One region of the Streptomyces coelicoflavus genome, then DNA from elsewhere that is predicted to be linked to it. Evidence: riboswitches for the same ligand, from Rfam matches in the RefSeq annotation. Region 1 holds a riboswitch; each other region holds the start of a gene.

The links. A riboswitch is a leader RNA that binds a small molecule or an ion and turns the genes downstream of it on or off. The one in region 1 is predicted to bind cyclic di-AMP.
Region 2: linked by a shared signal. The riboswitch ahead of OHA99_RS08820 (M23 family metallopeptidase) and the one ahead of OHA99_RS19850 (M23 family metallopeptidase) in region 1 are both predicted to bind cyclic di-AMP.
Region 3: linked by a shared signal. The riboswitch ahead of rpfA (resuscitation-promoting factor protein RpfA) and the one ahead of OHA99_RS19850 (M23 family metallopeptidase) in region 1 are both predicted to bind cyclic di-AMP.
Region 4: linked by a shared signal. The riboswitch ahead of OHA99_RS15295 (transglycosylase SLT domain-containing protein) and the one ahead of OHA99_RS19850 (M23 family metallopeptidase) in region 1 are both predicted to bind cyclic di-AMP.

Annotation. Positions count from the first base shown of each region.
Region 1 is NZ_CP108218.1:4,465,028-4,469,231, forward strand. It holds gene OHA99_RS19845 (PP2C family protein-serine/threonine phosphatase) at 192-1,403, shown strand; cyclic di-AMP (ydaO/yuaA leader) riboswitch at 1,628-1,784, shown strand; gene OHA99_RS19850 (M23 family metallopeptidase) at 1,796-2,845, shown strand; gene OHA99_RS19855 (aldo/keto reductase) at 2,983-3,927, shown strand; gene OHA99_RS19860 (PrsW family intramembrane metalloprotease) at 3,950-4,204, opposite strand, start outside.
Region 2 is NZ_CP108218.1:2,048,506-2,052,709, reverse strand. It holds gene OHA99_RS08830 (pitrilysin family protein) at 1-352, shown strand, start outside; gene OHA99_RS08825 (pitrilysin family protein) at 349-1,737, shown strand; cyclic di-AMP (ydaO/yuaA leader) riboswitch at 1,929-2,093, shown strand; gene OHA99_RS08820 (M23 family metallopeptidase) at 2,105-2,869, shown strand; gene OHA99_RS08815 (GntR family transcriptional regulator) at 3,001-3,696, shown strand; gene OHA99_RS08810 (HPr family phosphocarrier protein) at 3,874-4,155, opposite strand.
Region 3 is NZ_CP108218.1:4,991,367-4,995,570, reverse strand. It holds gene eno (phosphopyruvate hydratase) at 90-1,370, opposite strand; gene rpfA (resuscitation-promoting factor protein RpfA) at 1,643-2,371, opposite strand; cyclic di-AMP (ydaO/yuaA leader) riboswitch at 2,375-2,541, opposite strand; gene OHA99_RS22290 (transglycosylase family protein) at 2,725-3,762, opposite strand; gene OHA99_RS22285 (cytochrome P450) at 3,906-4,204, opposite strand, start outside.
Region 4 is NZ_CP108218.1:3,462,815-3,467,018, reverse strand. It holds gene OHA99_RS15300 (HAD family hydrolase) at 170-979, shown strand; gene OHA99_RS15295 (transglycosylase SLT domain-containing protein) at 1,084-1,584, opposite strand; cyclic di-AMP (ydaO/yuaA leader) riboswitch at 1,589-1,757, opposite strand; gene OHA99_RS15290 (polyprenyl synthetase family protein) at 2,482-3,492, shown strand; gene OHA99_RS15285 (LolA family protein) at 3,832-4,204, shown strand, end outside.

The sequences.
Region 1 (4,204 bases):
AATCCGAAAGGGTTCCGGCCCTCGGTGCGTTTCCGGTGCGTTTCCGCTGCGTTCCTCCCGGACGTGCCCGTCATCCGGTCGGCCCCTCACCGCTCGCCACCCGCCCCCGTCCCCGGAAACCTGGAGTCCAGGACGGCAAGCGGCGCGCGGACGTGCGGGGTGGCGGGAGACGAGTGGTGCGGCCTGGTGACGTGGACGACGAGGGAGTGGCCGCCAGGGCCGGCGGCCGGCTCCCCGGTGATCCCGTGCCCGACCCGGGCCTCGGAGGCGAGGAGCCGCCCTCCGGCCCGCCGCCGCGCCGCCGGACCGGCTACGGACGCGCCTTCGTGCACGCGCTCCCCGTGCTGCTGATCGCCGTCGCCATCCTGTACGACATCTTCACGCCGAGGTACTTCACCGCCGGCCCCCTCTACACGGCCGCGCCCCTGGTCGCCGCCCCGCTCTACTCGCGGCGCGGCACCGCGCTCACCGGCGTTGCCGTGGTCGTGTCGGTCATCGGGCTGCAGATCGGCAAGGGCGTCATCCACTACGTCGACTCCCTCACCGAGCTGATCACCATCGCGACGGTCGCCGTGCTCGCCGTCCTCGTGAACGGCATGGTCCGGCGCAGCAGCGAGCGTCTCGTCTCCGTCCGCGAGATCGCCGAGGCCGCCCAGCGCGCCGTGCTGCCCGAACCCGCCGAGCGCATCGGGGGTTTCGAGATCGCCGTCTGCTACGAGGCCGCGCAGGCCGACGCCTTCATCGGCGGTGACCTGTACGCCGTGCAGGACAGCGCCCGCGGCGTCCGGCTCATCGTCGGCGACGTGCGCGGCAAGGGCATGGGCGCGGTCGCCGCCGTCGCCGTGGTGATCGGCGCCTTCCGGGAGGCCGCCGAGCAGGAGGCGACGCTGGAGGCGGTGGCGCAGCGCCTGGAGCGGGCGCTGGCGCGCGAGGGCACCCGGCGCGACGGGCTGGACGCCTTCGAGGGCTTCACCACCGCTCTCCTCGCCGAACTCCCGCACGGCGACGGGACCGTACGCATCGTCAACCGCGGCCATCCGCCACCCCTGCTGCTGTATTCCGACGGGACCCTGGACACGCTGCCCGCCCGCGAGTCGGCGCTGCCGCTCGGCATGGGAGACCTGGGCGTGTGGCCCGACCGGGCGGAGGAGGCCGACTTCCCCGGTGGGGCCACACTGCTGCTCTACACCGACGGGCTGACCGAAGCCCGGGACGCCAGGGGCGAGTTCTACGATCCGCAGACGCGGCTGGCCGGCCATGTCTTCCGGCATCCGGTGACGCTGCTCGACACCCTCGCCGAGGACGTGCGCCGGCACTCCGGGGGCGGCATGGCGGACGACATGGCGCTGCTCGCCGTACGGCGGCCCCGGCGCGGTGACCATGATCATTGTCACGAGACGTGACGGCCCGACCCCCCTCCGCATAACAACTGATACACCGTCAGAAGAAAGTGGCGTGAAGGGGAATACTGAGGGCGGGTCAACTCGTCCGGTTTTCACCGGTCGTGAGGGGTGCGTCCCGGCCGTTTTCGTTAATGATCAAGCGGAACGGCTTGGATTCCGGGCCTCGCGTCTATTAACGTTCGATAACGCAGCGCGGTCGTCCCAGCCGTCACAGAAGGCGGCTCCGTGCGCACGCGCCGAATCCCGCAAGGGAACCGGGGAACCACCACATTGGGGTGAATCGGGCGTCTGGCACCGTGGAAACACGGTCGGCAGACACCCGTAGGAGACCTTCCTGCTCCGAACCCGTCAGCTAACCCGGTAGGCGAAAGGAAGGAAAGGAGTACGCCCACGTGGCGTCCAACCGGCCTGCCCCCGAGGCCCCGTACGTGCCCACCGGGCACGGCACCGACACCTTCGGCTACGACGCCCCCCGCGCCGAAGAGGGCCCCTGGGAGGAGTGGAACCCCACCGCGGAGTCCATCCGTCCCGTGCGCGGCCGGCACCGCGTCGCCAAGCAGCGCGGCGGACTCGCCCGCAGCTCCACCGTCCTCGGCGTAGGCGTCATAGCCGCCGTCGGCGCGGGCGGCATGGCCAGCGCGCAGACCGGCAAGCCGCCGGTGTCCATCTCCATGCCGGACCTGCCGAACGTGGGCTCGCTCATGCCCGGCGGCGACGAGGAGCCGGAGCCCGAGGGTTCCGCCACCCCGCTCAGCGGCATCACCCAGGCCGTCGCCGCGGACACCGCGCAGGGCGCGGACTCCACCGGTGCCGGCGCCGGTGAGTCGCTGCGGGCCCGGATCATGGCGCAGGCCGAGCAGCAGCAGGCCCAGGTCGAGACCAAGGCCGCCGCCGAGGCGCAGGCCGCGGCCGAGAAGAAGGCCCAGGAAGCCGCCGCCAAGGCCGCGAAGGAGGCCGAGGCCAAGGCCGCCGCCGCCAAGAAGAAGGCGGAGGAGGAGGCCGCGAAGAAGGCCGAGGCCGAGCGGCTCGCGAAGCTGGCCAAGCAGTTCACGCTGCCGACCTCCTCGTACACGATCTCCTCGACCTTCAACCAGGCCGGCTCCCTGTGGGCCTCCGGCCACCACACCGGCCTCGACTTCGCCGCCCCCACGGGCACCCTGCTCAAGGCGGTGCACAGCGGCACGATCACGTCGGCCGGCTGGGACGGTTCGTACGGCTACAAGACCGTGCTCACCCTCGACGACGGCACCGAACTCTGGTACGCGCACCAGTCGTCCATCAACGTCAGCGTCGGCCAGAAGGTCACCACCGGGGACGTCATCGGCCGCGTCGGCGCCACCGGCAACGTCACCGGCGCCCACCTGCACCTCGAGGTCCACACCGGCGACGGCTCGGGCATCGACCCGATGGCCTGGCTCCAGAGCAAGGGCCTCACCCCCTGAGGCACCTCGCCCCTTGACCCGCCCCGCCGAGCCCCGGCGGTCCTGACGGCAACCCCCCGACGTCAGGGCTGCCGGTTTGCGGCGTTTTTGCGCGGGTGCCGGAATGCTCTGCTCCGCCGCGGTCGTTGATCCTCTACATGACTTCTCTGCGCAAGCTCGGCTCCTCCGACCTCGAGGTCTTCCCCCTCGCCCTCGGCGGCAACGTCTTCGGCTGGACCGCCGACCAGGACACGTCCTTCGCCGTCCTCGACGCCTACACGGCGGCGGGCGGCAACTTCGTCGACACCGCCGATTCCTACTCCGCCTGGGTCGACGGCAACAGCGGCGGCGAGTCCGAGACCGTCCTCGGCAAGTGGCTCGCGGCCCGCGGCAACCGTGACGACGTCGTCCTCGCCACCAAGGTCAGCCAGCACCCCGAGTACCCCGGCCTGTCCGCCGCGAACATCAGGGCCGCCGCCGACGCCTCGCTGCGCCGCCTGGGCACCGACCACATCGACCTCTACTACACCCACTTCGACAAGCCCGAGGTGCCGGTCGAGGAGATCATCGGCGCCCTCGACGAGCTGGTGAGGGCCGGCAAGGTGCGGCACATCGCCGCCTCCAACATCTCCGCCGAGCGGCTCGCGGCGTCCCTGGAGTTCTCCGACCGCGAGGGCCTGGCCCGGTACGTCGCCCTCCAGCCGCACTACAACCTGGTCTCCCGCGACACCTACGAGGGCGGACTCGGCGACCTCGCCGAGCGGACCGGTCTCGCCGCCGTCCCGTACTACGCCCTCGCGGCCGGCTTCCTCACCGGCAAGTACCGCCCCGGCACGGCCGTGGACAGCCCGCGGGCCGGCGGTGCCGCCAAGCACCTGGAGAGCGAGCGCGGGCGCCGGGTGCTCGCCGCCCTGGACGAGATCGCCGAGGCCCACGACGCTCCCGTCGCCACGGTCGCCCTCGCCTGGCTGGCCGGCCGGCCGACGGTGGCGGCCCCGATCGCCTCCGCGCGCACGGTGGAGCAACTGCCGGCACTGCTGGGCGTGGCCGAGCTGAACCTGACGGAGGACGAGGCCGAGCGGCTCACACGGGCGTCCGCCTGAGGGGCGGCCGGACGACGCGGGCCTACGGCCGGTAGGGGCCGGGCGGCGTGTACGGCGCGTGCTGCGGAGAGGGCGGCGCGTACTGCGGGTACGGGGCGTGCGGCGCCTGCGGGTGGTGCGGCGGGTGCGGGCCGTACGGCCGGTACGGGGGGTGCGCCGTCGCGTACCCGTACGCACCCTGCGCCCCGTAGCCGTACCCGTACGCCCACGGGGGCACCGGCCGCGGCGCGGGCGCCGGGGGTGCGGTGGCCCGGGCGGCGTGGTCCAGCGCCGGACG
Region 2 (4,204 bases), 2.4 Mb from region 1:
CGTCGACGAGGAGCTGGCCCGCTTCGCCGAGGAGGGCCCCACGGCCGAGGAGATGGAGCGCGCCCAGGCCCAGCTGGAGCGCGAGTGGCTGGACCGCCTGGGCACGGTCGCCGGCCGCGCCGACGAACTGTGCCGGTACGCCGTGCTGTTCGGCGACCCGCAGCTCGCCCTCACCGCCGTGCGGCGGGTGCTCGAGGTGACCGCGGAGGAGGTCCAGGAGGTCGCCAAGGCCCGCCTGCGCCCCGACAACCGCGCGGTGCTCGTCTACGAGCCCACCGCACCCGCCGACGAGACCGACGCCGGGACGACCGGCGCCGGCGCCACCGACGAGAACGAGGAGGCGGCCAAGTGACCGAGCTCGCCACCATGGACTTCCACGCGCAGCCGCAGGCCGGCGAGCCCAAGCCCTGGGCGTTCCCCGCCCCCGGGCGCGGCAGCCTCGCCAACGGCCTCACCGTGCTGCGCTGCCACCGCCCCGGCCAGCAGGTCGTCGCCGTCGAGGTGCTCCTCGACGCGCCCCTGGACGCCGAACCGGCCGGTCTCGACGGCGTCGCCACCATCATGGCGCGCGCCTTCTCCGAGGGCACCGACAAGCACTCCGCCGAGGACTTCGCCGCCGAGCTGGAGCGCTGCGGCGCCACCCTGGACGCGCACGCCGACCACCCCGGTGTCCGGCTGAGCCTGGAGGTGCCCGCCTCGCGCCTCGCCAAGGCCCTCGGCCTGCTCGCCGACGCCCTCAGGGCACCCGCCTTCGCCGACGGCGAGGTCGAACGGCTGGTGCGCAACCGGCTCGACGAGATCCCGCACGAGCTGGCCAACCCCGCCCGCCGCGCCGCCAAGGAGCTCTCCAAGGAGCTGTTCCCGGCCGACGCGCGCATGTCCCGCCCGCGCCAGGGCACCGAGGAGACGGTCGCGGCCGTCGACGCGGCGGCCGTACGCGCCTTCTACGAGCGGCACGTACGCCCCGCCACGGCCACCGCCGTGGTCGTCGGCGACCTCACCGGCGTCGACCTCGACGCGCTGCTCGGCGACACCCTCGGCGCGTGGACCGGTTCGACCGCCGAGCCGCGCCCCGTGCCCCCGGTGACCGCCGACGACCGGGGCCGGGTCGTCATCGTCGACCGTCCCGGCGCCGTCCAGACGCAGTTGCTGATCGGCCGCACCGGCGCCGACCGGCACGACCGCGTGTGGCCCGCGCAGGTGCTCGGCACCTACTGCCTCGGCGGCACCCTCACCTCGCGCCTGGACCGCGTCCTGCGCGAGGAGAAGGGCTACACCTACGGCGTCCGGGCGTTCGGCCAGGTCCTGCGCTCCGCGCCGGACGGCACGGGCGCCGCGATGCTCGCCATCAGCGGCTCCGTCGACACGCCCAACACCGGTCCCGCGCTCGACGACCTGTGGACGGTGCTGCGCAAGCTCGCCGCCGAGGGGCTCACCGACGCCGAGCGCGACGTGGCCGTGCAGAACCTGGTGGGCGTGGCACCGTTGAAGTACGAGACGGCGGCGGCCGTGGCGAGCACGCTGGCCGACCAGGTCGAGCAGCACCTGTCCGACGACTTCCAGGCGACGCTCTACCGTCAACTGGCCGCCACGGGCACCGTGGAGGCCACGGCCGCGGTCGTGAACGCCTTCCCGGTGGACCGCCTCGTGACGGTCCTCGTCGGCGACGCGGCGCAGATCAAGGCGCCCGTCGAGGCCCTCGGCATCGGTGAAGTCACCGTGGTGGCCGCCGAGTAGCGGCACGCGCGCGCGGCGGCCCTGGTGACCGGAGCGTCACCAGGGCCGCCGTATGTCCGGATTGGGGCAGTGGTTGCCCGTCTGCCCTGTGGCGTGCGCTACAAAAAGCCTGTTGCGTTTGAGGATTGAACGCAGCCGCGTTTAGCGTCTTCCGGGCTGTTCGTCAGGCAGTGCGCCGCATCCGCGGCACCGGACAGTCATCGCCGAGTCCCCGTACGGCGCGAGCCAGGGGAGCCGGGGACCCATCGCAGTCCCTGGGGTGAATCGGACGCCCGCGCGCACCGCGAGGGGGTCCGTAGGAGACCTTCCACCTCCGAACCCGTCAGCTAACCCGGTAGGCGAGAGGGAAGGAAAGGACAAGCCCTACATGGCGTTCACGCGCGCCACCGGGAAGCACCGCCGTACCGGCCGGGTGCACCGCACCACCGCCCGCGCGGCGGGAGTCGCGGCCCTCGCCACCACCGGCGTCGTCGGCACCCTCGCGGCTCCGGCGCTCGCCGCCGAGGCCGAGGTGGAGCAGAGCGGGATCACCCCGGTCGTCACCATCGGCGACGCCATAGCCGACGAGATCGACGCCCAGGCCGTCGCCCAGCAGCAGGCGGCCGTGGACGCCGCCGCCCGCGAGGCGGCCCGGGAAGCGGCCCGCGAGCGGGCGGCCGAGGCGGCCAAGGAGGCGCGCGAGGCCAAGGAGCGCGCCGCGCGGGAGGCGGAGCGCGAGCGCCTCAACACCTTCGTCGCGCCGATCACCGCCTCCTACGTCTCCACCGCGTACCAGGCCGGCAGCTCCCTGTGGTCCTCCGGCAGCCACACCGGCATCGACTTCCACGCCTCCAGCGGCACGTCCGTGCACTCCGTCGGCGTCGGCACCGTCGTCGAGGCCGGCTGGGGCGGGGCGTACGGCAACCAGGTGGTGATCCGGATGCACGACGGCACGTACACGCAGTACGGGCACCTGTCGTCGATCGGTGTCTCGGTCGGCCAGTCGGTCGAGCCCGGCCAGCAGATCGGCGTCTCGGGTGCCACCGGCAACGTCACCGGACCGCACCTGCACTTCGAGGCCCGTACGAGCCCCGAGTACGGCTCGGACATGGACCCCGTCGCCTACCTCCGCTCCCACGGCGTGAACATCTGACGGCCGCCGCATCCGAAAAGCCCCGACTCCGTGATTCGGGGCTTTTCGCATTCCCCATTCGCTTGATTGGCCTAGAGTCGCTGAAAACGCGTCCATCGTCGACGTTTCAGGGATCAAGGCGGAGGTCGGTCATGTGTATTCCGGCGCATTCTGTGTGTACGGCGATCCGGGACGACATCGTCGCCGGCGTCCACGGTCGCGGGAGCCGGCTCACCGAGGAAATCCTCGCCCGCCGTTACGGCGTCTCGCGCGTCCCCGTCCGCGAGGCCCTGCGCACGCTGGAGGCGGAGGGTTTCGTGGTGACCCGGCGGCACGCGGGCGCGTGCGTCGCGGAACCGACCGAGCGGGAGGCCGCCGACCTGCTGGAGACCCGCACACTCCTGGAACCGCTCGGTGCCTCCCGGGCCGCCCGGCGGCGCACCGAGGCCCACCTCAGGGTGTTGCGCGGCCTGGTCAGGCTGGGGCGGGAGCGGGCCGGACAGGGGGCCGGTGAGGACCTGCGCCCGCTGGGCGGCTGGTTCCACGAGACCCTCGCCCGGGCGGCCGGCAGCCCCTCCCTGGCGGCGCTGCTGACCCAGCTGCGCCACAAGATCGCCTGGATGTACGTCCAGGAGGCCCCGGCCGGGCCGGTGGAGCACTGGGCGGAGCACGGCGCGATCGTCGACGCGGTGGCCCGGGGCGACGGTGACCGCGCGCGGGCGCTCATGACGCTGCACGCCGAACGGTCGGCGTCGGCGTACCGGCTGCGATTCGCCTCCGGCGGCGGGCGGACGGAGCGTGTGAGGAATGCGCAACATTCCGTAAACACGGCGGGGCTGCCGAAGTAACACGCGTGCCGTACAAAAGGACGGGGAATTCCGGACCGCCTTTTCCGCCGCCCGAAAGAGGGTGTCTGGAAGAGAGCGTCTGAAACAGGGTGCCCGGAAGGGAACGCCCGGAAGAGAAAAGGAGAAAGGCCCGCCCGGTGGTGCCGGCGGGCCTTTCGGTGGTGCTGTCCGTCGGGATCAGACGGTCTCGGGAAGCTCCTCGAGCCCCTCGGCGACCAGCTTCGCCAGCCGGTCCAGGGCGGCCTCCGCGCCCTCGGCGTCGGAGGCGAGGACGATCTCCTCGCCGCCCTGGGCGCCGAGGCCGAGGACGGCCAGCATGGAGGCCGCGTTGACGGGGGACCCGTCGGCCTTGGCGATCGTCACCGGGACGCCTGTGGCCGTGGCGGCTCGGACGAAGATGGAGGCGGGGCGGGCGTGGAGACCCTCGGCCCAGCCGACGTTGACGCGGCGCTCAGCCATGTGATGCTGCCCTTCAGGTGTTCAGAGGGGTTGAAGTTGTCTAGACCAG
Region 3 (4,204 bases), 530 kb from region 1:
TACGTGCGTACGTCCCCGCACACGGTACGGGACCGGGTACGGGGACGTACGTACGACGCTGCCTCTTACGGGGCCTTACCGGGTGGTGCTCAGCCCTTGAAGCGGGGGAACGCGCTGCGGCCGGCGTACACCGCGGCGTCGTCGAGGATCTCCTCGATGCGCAGCAGCTGGTTGTACTTGGCGACGCGCTCGGAGCGGGCCGGGGCACCGGTCTTGATCTGGCCGCAGTTGGTGGCGACGGCCAGGTCGGCGATGGTGACGTCCTCGGTCTCGCCGGAGCGGTGGGACATCATGCACTTGAAGCCGTTGCGCTGGGCCAGCTCGACGGCGTCCAGGGTCTCGGTCAGCGAGCCGATCTGGTTGACCTTGACCAGCAGGGCGTTGGCCGAGTTCTCCTCGATGCCGCGGGCCAGGCGCTCCGGGTTGGTGACGAACAGGTCGTCGCCGACGAGCTGGACCTTGTCACCGAGCTTGGCGGTGATGGTCTTCCAGCCGTCCCAGTCGTCCTCGAACAGCGGGTCCTCGATGGAGACCAGCGGGTACGCCTCGACCAGCTCGGCGTAGTACTCGGTCATCTCGGCGGCGGTGCGCTCCTTGCCCTCGAAGGAGTAGGAGCCGTCCTTGTAGAACTCGGACGCGGCGACGTCGAGCGCCAGGGCGATCTGCTCGCCGGGGGTGTAGCCGGCCTCCTTGATCGCCTCGAGGATGAGGTCGAGGGCCTCGCGGTTGGAGCCGAGGTTCGGGGCGAAGCCGCCCTCGTCGCCGAGGCCGGTGGCCAGGCCCTTGTTCTTCAGGACCTTCTTGAGGGTGTGGTAGACCTCGGCGCCCCAGCGCAGGGCCTCGGAGAAGGACTCCGCGCCGATCGGCGCGATCATGAACTCCTGGATGTCCACGTTGGAGTCGGCGTGCGAGCCGCCGTTCAGGATGTTCATCATCGGCACCGGCAGCAGGTGCGCGTTCGGGCCGCCCAGGTAGCGGAAGAGCGGCAGGTCGCTGGCCTCGGAGGCGGCGTGGGCGACGGCGAGGGAGACGCCGAGGATGGCGTTGGCGCCGAGCGAGCCCTTGTTGTCGGTGGCGTCCAGGTCGAACATGGCCTGGTCGATCAGCCGCTGCTCGGTGGCGTCGTAGCCGACCAGCTCCGGGCCGATCTGCTCGATGACGGCCAGCACGGCCTTCTCGACGCCCTTGCCGAGGTAACGGCTCTGGTCGCCGTCACGGAGTTCGATGGCCTCGAAGGCACCGGTGGAGGCGCCGGACGGAACGGCGGCACGACCCGTGCTGCCGTCGTCGAGGCCGACCTCGACCTCGACCGTGGGGTTGCCTCGGGAGTCCAGGATTTCCCGGGCTACGACGACGTCGATGGACGGCACGAGCATCTCCTTCTTCAATGTGACGCTTCGGTGTGACGCGCGGTCCCGCGGGACCGCGGCGGCTCTGCGGGACCGAGCCTAACCGGCCCGGGGCGATCGGCCAGCCGATCGCCCACCCGCTGGACAGAACCGAGAGTAAATTGTTTCCGAACGGAACAAAGACGTTTCCGGAAACCGGGCGGGTACCCCGCGAGACCGGGGCACGAAAAATCCCGCCCCGGTGCGTACGGGGGAACACGCACCGGGGCGGGAGTCGGGGGAGCCGCCGCCCCTTACTTCAGGTGCAGCTGCTGGCCCGGGTAGATCAGGTCGGCGTCGTCGACGATGTCGTCGTTCAGCTTGAACAGCTTCGCCCAGCCGCCCTTGACGTCGTGCTCCTCGGCGATCGAGCTGAGGGTGTCGCCCTTGACGACCTTGTACTCGCCGTCGCCCTTCTCGACCTTCTTGCCGGTCGGGGTGGTGACGGTCTTCTTGGCGGGCTTCTCGGCCTTCGGCTCGGCGGCCGGGCGCTCGGAGGAGCGGGAGGCCTTCTGCTCGGTGGAGCGCTCGGCGGTGGAGCCGCTGCTCTGGCTCTGCGAGCTCTCGGAGCTGGAGGAACCGCTGTCCTCGGAGCCGCCACCGGTGTACGCGGCGCCCGACAGGCCGGTGCCGCAGACCGGCCAGGCACCCTTGCCCTGGCCCGCGAGCACCTTCTCGGCGATCTCGATCTGCTGGGACTTGCTCGCCTGGTCGGCGGAGGAGGCGTACTGCGTACCGCCGTAGGCGGCCCAGGTGGAGGCGGAGAACTGCAGACCGCCGTAGTAACCGTTGCCGGTGTTGATGGACCAGTTGCCGCCGGACTCGCACTGGGCGACGGCGTCCCACTCGGACGCGGTGGCGGCGGAGGCGTTGCCGGCCGCCATCAGCGGGGCGGCGACGGCGGCACCGGTGACGCCGGCGACGGCGATGACACGGGTGGCCTTGGACGGGCGACGGTGCTTGCCCTTGCCGGAAAACAGCATGGTTGATCCCCTCACCGACGCCTGCGAGGTGAGCTGTCGGGTTCGGGCCGGTTGAGTTGCCCGGCCGGGTTCCTCGCGGAACTCGGCTTCACCCCTAGCCGCTCCGGCTCAACTGCCCGGTGCGGCACTTACCTTGGGTCCCCCGCTCCTGCCTGCGGCGCTTGACGCGACGACTGTTCCCGTACGGCCGCTGGCAGGATTCGGCGTTGCGGCTGTCGGGGCCCGCGGTGGCGAGCGGTCATGACCGTAGACACGCGCTCCGCGGATTTTCAAAGACGATCACGGCTTCTGAGACCTATCTCTCACGAGATCCAAAAGGGACATACGGTCTCTAACCGTGACGCGAACTCCCCCTACTTTTCGCCCGATTCGCCCGTGACCGTGAGCGTCTGACCGGGCAGGATGTGGTCCGGGTCGGCGCCGACGACCGTCTTGTTGCCGGCGTACAGCGCGCGCCACCCACCGTCGACCTCAAGGGAGTCGGCGATGGCCCAGAGGTTGTCGCCGGAGCGGACCGTGTACGAGCCGTCCTCGACCTCTCGCGGCTCGCCGTCCCGCGAGGCGTGCCGCCCCGTCGAGTCGTCGTCGCGGCTCCTGTCCGCCGCACCCTCGTCCGCGCTGTCGCCGCGGTGGCGGCCGGAGCCGGACGACCCCTCGGCATCCCGCTGTTCCGCGCCGGCGCCGCGGTCGGATTCGGTGGGTGTGTCCGACTTCGTGGAGGGGGTCACGTCGTCGGGCGCGGCCTCGGAGGGGGCGCCGGAGGACGGCGAAGAAGTGGGCGAAGGGGACGAAGAGGGCGCTCCGGACGCCGACTCGGGAGCGTCGTCCGTGTCGGCCGAGTCGGTCGTACCGGACGACTGGGAGGGCTCGGACGACTCGGGAGACTGCGACGACTCGGGCTTTTCGGTGGTCGTGGGCGATTCGGACGAACCGGAGCCGTCCGTCTCCCCCGACGCGTCCGTGCCCTCCGACGCACCGTCACCGGCCGCGTCCGAGCCGCCGCTCGCGACCCCCGGGCCGTTGCCCAGGCCGGCCAGCAGTCCGCAGGTCGGCCAGGCGGCGATGCCCTGGTCCGCGTGTATCTTCTCGGCGATTCTTATCTGCTGGGAGCGACTGGCCTGGTCGGCGCTGGGCGCGTAGTCCAGACCGCCGTACTGCTCCCAGACCTCCTGCGACAGTTGCAGGCCCCCGTAGTACCCGTTGCCGCTGTTCTGGCTCCAGGCGCCGCCGGTCTCGCACTCGGCGACGCGGTCCCAGTTCGCTCCGTCGGCCGCGTGGGCACCGGTGGCGCCGAGCAGGGGGATCGCGATGGCGGAGCCGGTCACTCCGGCTGCGACGACCAGAGCGGGCGCCTGGCGGGGGCGGCGGTGACGACCGTTCCCGGAGAGCATGCGACGACCTTTCACAAGACGACGGGGACCACGCGGCGGATGACGCTCGACACCACGTTGATCCGTGAACGTATAGGGAGATCATCACTTGTCACAAGTTCATGCCGCGCAGATCACGTGAAGATCACAGAGTTGAGCGCGTGTCACTTTTGCGTCGGCGACGGACCGTTGTCGGCCGATGACGCGGGCGGGGTGAACGACACCGGCAAAGTGCGCAGACCGCGCATGATGAGGCCGCCGCGCCACCGGAGTTCGGCCGGTTCCGCGGCGAGGCGGAGGTCCGGCAGCCGGGTGAGGAGCGTGGCCAGCGCCGTCTGCCCCTCCAGCCGGGCGAGCGGGGCGCCGAGGCAGTAGTGGATGCCGTGTCCGTACCCGAGGTGCTGGCTGTCGCGGCGGGCGAGGTCCAGGGTGTCCGGGTCGGTGAACCGCTCCGGGTCCCGGT
Region 4 (4,204 bases), 1.0 Mb from region 1:
CGAGGGCACGGCGGCAGCGGGAAGGGGAACAAAAGGAAGTGCGACGAGGATGTGGGCATGATCGGGCGTCCGCGTGCATCCGCGTACGGGTTCGAGCGCACTCACTACGTCCTCGTTCGGAAGCGGTCGCGGGTGAGTCGGACGGGTGCGGTGTCCGTATTCTCTGATCATGGACCGCACCGCATATTCACTCGTCGCCACCGACCTGGACGGCACGCTGCTCCGCGGCGACGACACCGTCTCCGAACGGTCGCTGGCCGCGCTGGCGCGCGTCGCCGGGGCGGGTGCGCGGCACCTGGTGGTGACGGGGCGGCCGGCCCCCCGGGTGCGTTCCCTGCTCGACCGCCTCGGCTGCCGGGGGCTCGCGGTGTGCGGCCAGGGCGCGCAGGTGTACGACGCCGGCGCGCACCGGATGCTGTGGTCGGTCACCCTGGACCGGGAGCTGGCCGAGACCGCCCTCGGCAAGATCGAGGCCGAGGTGGGGCAGGTGCACGCCGCCGTCGACCAGGACGGGGTCGACGGGCTGACGCTCATCGAGCCGGGCTACCTGATGCCCCACCCCACCCTGCCCGCGGTGCGTGTGGAGCGGCGCGAGGAGCTGTGGGCCACGCCGATCAGCAAGGTGCTGCTGCGCCACCCCGACCTGACCGACGACGAGTTGGCGGCGACGGCGCGTGCGGTGGTCGGTTCCCTCGCGACGGTCACCATGTCGGGGCCGGGGACGGTGGAGCTCCAGCCGTGCGGCATCACCAAGGCGACCGGCCTGGCGCTGGCCGCCGAACACCTGGGCCTTCGGCGGGAGCGGACGATCGCCTTCGGGGACATGCCCAACGACATCCCCATGTTCCAGTGGGCGGCCCACGGCGTCGCCATGGCCGGCGCCCACCCCGAACTCAAGGCGGTGGCCGACGAGGTCACCACGACGAACGAGGACGACGGCGTGGCCGTCGTCCTCGAGAGGATCTTCGGTACTTCTTAGTCACCGCGGTACTGGCGCGTTATTCCCGCGGTACTCCCGCAGTACTGGCGCGGCGCTCCCGCGGCACCAACGCGGCGGTACGGCTTGGTACGCGCCGCAGCGGCTCAGTACGCGCTGAAGACGTTGTCCATCGAGCCGTAGCGGTCGGCCGCGTAGTTGCAGGCGGCGGTGATGTTGGCGACCGGGTCGTACGGGTCCCAGGAGGTGCCGGGCACGTGGTACGCCTGGAAGGTCGGGTCGATCACCTGGAGCAGGCCCTTGGACGGGGTGCCGTTGATGGCGTTGATGTCCCAGTTGTTGATGGCGAGCGGGTTGCCGGACGACTCCCGCATGATGTTGCGGTAAATGCCGTCGTAGGTCCCGGGGATGCCGTGCTGCGCCATGATGTCGAGCGACTCGCGGATCCAGCCGTCGAGGTTGTCCGGGTACGACGTCGCCGTGGCGGCGGTCGTGGTCGTGGTCGTGGCGGCGGCCGGGGTGGCCGCGGACGCGGTGGCGGCGCCGATGAGCGGCAGCGCGAGCACCGCGGCACCGGTGCCGGCCACGGCGAGCTTGCGGGCGAGGCGGCCGGTACGGGCGTGACGGTTCTGACCGTTGGCAGACATGCGGTGTCCCTCTCCTGACGCCTGCGAGGTGAGCTGTCGGGTTCGGGCGGGGAGGTGCCCGGCCGTGCCCTGACGGGTACGGCTTCACCCCGAGCCGCTCCGGTGGTGACCGGTGCGGCGACTTACCTGGGTCCCCCGCTCCTGCCTGCGAGTTTGTTGGGTGGATGACTGTGCGACGGGCGGTGGCAGGATTCGGCGTCCACCCGACAGGCCGGGAACGTATGCGAGAGCACATGTCCGGAACAAGTGCAGGAATCACCTAACGTGCCTGTTGACCTTGGTCTGAGCTGTTTGAGGCTCTTGATCCTTTGCTGCTGCCAAGCCCCAACTGGCTTGCGGGGCAAAGGGAGGGCACAGGTTGTGGCGAGGTTGCCTGGGGGCGGATCGGAGTGAGCCAACTCACTGGCCTCAACAAGCACGGCAAAACGGGCATTAACCTCAATCATTCGCCAACCGGCCACGAGCGGGGACGGCTTCGGGTGTCGGGCGAAGAGGAGGGGGAAGCGGGAGTGGAGGGTGGCGCGGAGGGCGGAGGGAGCGGAGGGGCGTGGGCGCGGCGCTGCGGGCGTGGGTGCGGATGTGAGCGCGGGTGTGGATGTCGATTGGGTGACGTTCTCGGAGTGCGGGCCGTTGGGGGGAGTGATGGGATCTTGGACGGCGGTTTCCGGCCTGGCCGCCGCCCCGGGTTCGACCCCGCTCCCTCTGGCGATATCTATCAAAATCTGCTCATATCACCTGATCAAAAACATACCGTTCATGATCCGATACCGACCGGCCTGTAACCGTGGGCGCTAGCGGTGATCGAAACGTGACCGGATACGCTGACTTGAGTGGTGGCAGCGACCTATCGACAAACCAGGTAATCGCCAGTAGACACCAGCAGACAGGAGACCCCTCGTGACCGTCGTCGGGCCGTTCGGGCTGAGCGTGCGGGACCAGGCTCTGGAAGCCGATGTCCAGGCCGGATTGGTTGCTGTCGAGGAAGGGTTGCTTGAGGCAACCAAAAGCGAGGTGCCGTTCATCACGGAGGCCGCCCAGCACCTGGTGCGGGCCGGCGGGAAACGGTTCCGGCCGCTGCTGGTGATGCTCTCGGCCCAGTTCGGCGACCCCTACGCGCCCGGGATCGTGCCCTCGGCCGTGGTCGTGGAGCTGACCCACCTCGCCACGCTCTACCACGACGACGTGATGGACGAGGCCGCCGTGCGGCGCGGGGTGTCCAGTGCGAACACCCGCTGGGGCAACTCGGTCGCGGTCCTCACCGGTGACTTCCTCTTCGCCCGCGCCTCGCAGATCCTCGCCGACCTCGGGCCCGAGGCGGTCCGCGTGCAGGCCCTCGCGTTCGAGCGGCTGGTCACCGGTCAGATCCTGGAGACGGCGGGGCCGCAGGACGGCCGCGACCCGGTCGACCACTACCTCGACGTGCTGGGCGGCAAGACGGGCTCGCTGGTGGCGGTCTCCTGCCGGTTCGGCGCGATGATGTCCGGCGCCGACGAGACGGTGGTGGACGTGCTGACCCAGTACGGAGAGCGGCTCGGCGTCGCCTTCCAGCTCGCGGACGACGTCCTGGACATCGCCTCCGACTCCGACGAGTCCGGCAAGACGCCCGGCACGGACCTGCGCGAGGGCATCCCCACCCTTCCCGTACTGCGGCTGCGCGAGCGGGCGGCCCGGCTGGGGCTCGCCGAGGACCTCGCCCTGTGCGAGCTGCTCGACTCCGACCTGAGCGACGACGCCCGGCATGCCGAGGCGCTGCGCCTGCTGCGCGCCCACCCCGCGCTGGAGCAGGCCCGCCGGGACACCGTCCGGTACGCCAAGGAGGCCCGCGCCGCGCTGGCCCCGCTGCGGGAGTGCGACGCGAAGGCCGCGCTGGTGGAGCTGTGCGACGCGGTGGTCCACCGGGCCGGGTGACCACCCCGCCGCCCCGCCGACCACCGCCCCCGCGCGGCGTGCGCGTCTGCCGCGTGCCGTCGGAACGCGTGCCGTCTGCGGCGTGCCGTCCGTCGGGTGCCGTCCGCCGGGCGCCGTACCCGACCCCTACGGGCAGGCGGAGCCGCCGCCCCTCCGTGTCATCCCGCAGGAGTACGCGGAGTTGAGCCCGCGGTCTGACGCTTGTGCTCCCCCGATTTGGTCAGATGGACACCACGGAAAAACACCAATCCTCACCGATTCGGGTGAGAATGGCGGCTGACGGGTGAACAAGTGCGAGGTCGCGAGACAGCCGCCGCCGACGACGGAGGTAGGGCACACATGGCACCGATCGATTCCGACGACAACAGGACCGCCGGGGAGGGCGAGGAGCCGCGCGCCGGACGGCGCAAAGCCGCGCGGTACGTCGTCCCGGTCGCGGTGGTGGGAGTGGCGGCCGCGACGATCGGGCTCGTGCCCGCGCTCGCCGACTCCGGGGACCCCGACCTGCCGAAGGTCACCGCGGAGCAGCTCATCGAGAAGATCGCCCAGTCGGACGTGCAGCAGCTGTCCGGCACGGTGCGCATCAACACCGACCTGGGCCTGCCGGACCTCGGCGGCCTGGAGAGCGGCCTGATGTCCGGAGGTCCGGGTTCCGGCGGGGACGGCGAGGGCTCAGCCGCCGACCCGTCGGCCAAGCTCACCGCGCTGGTGT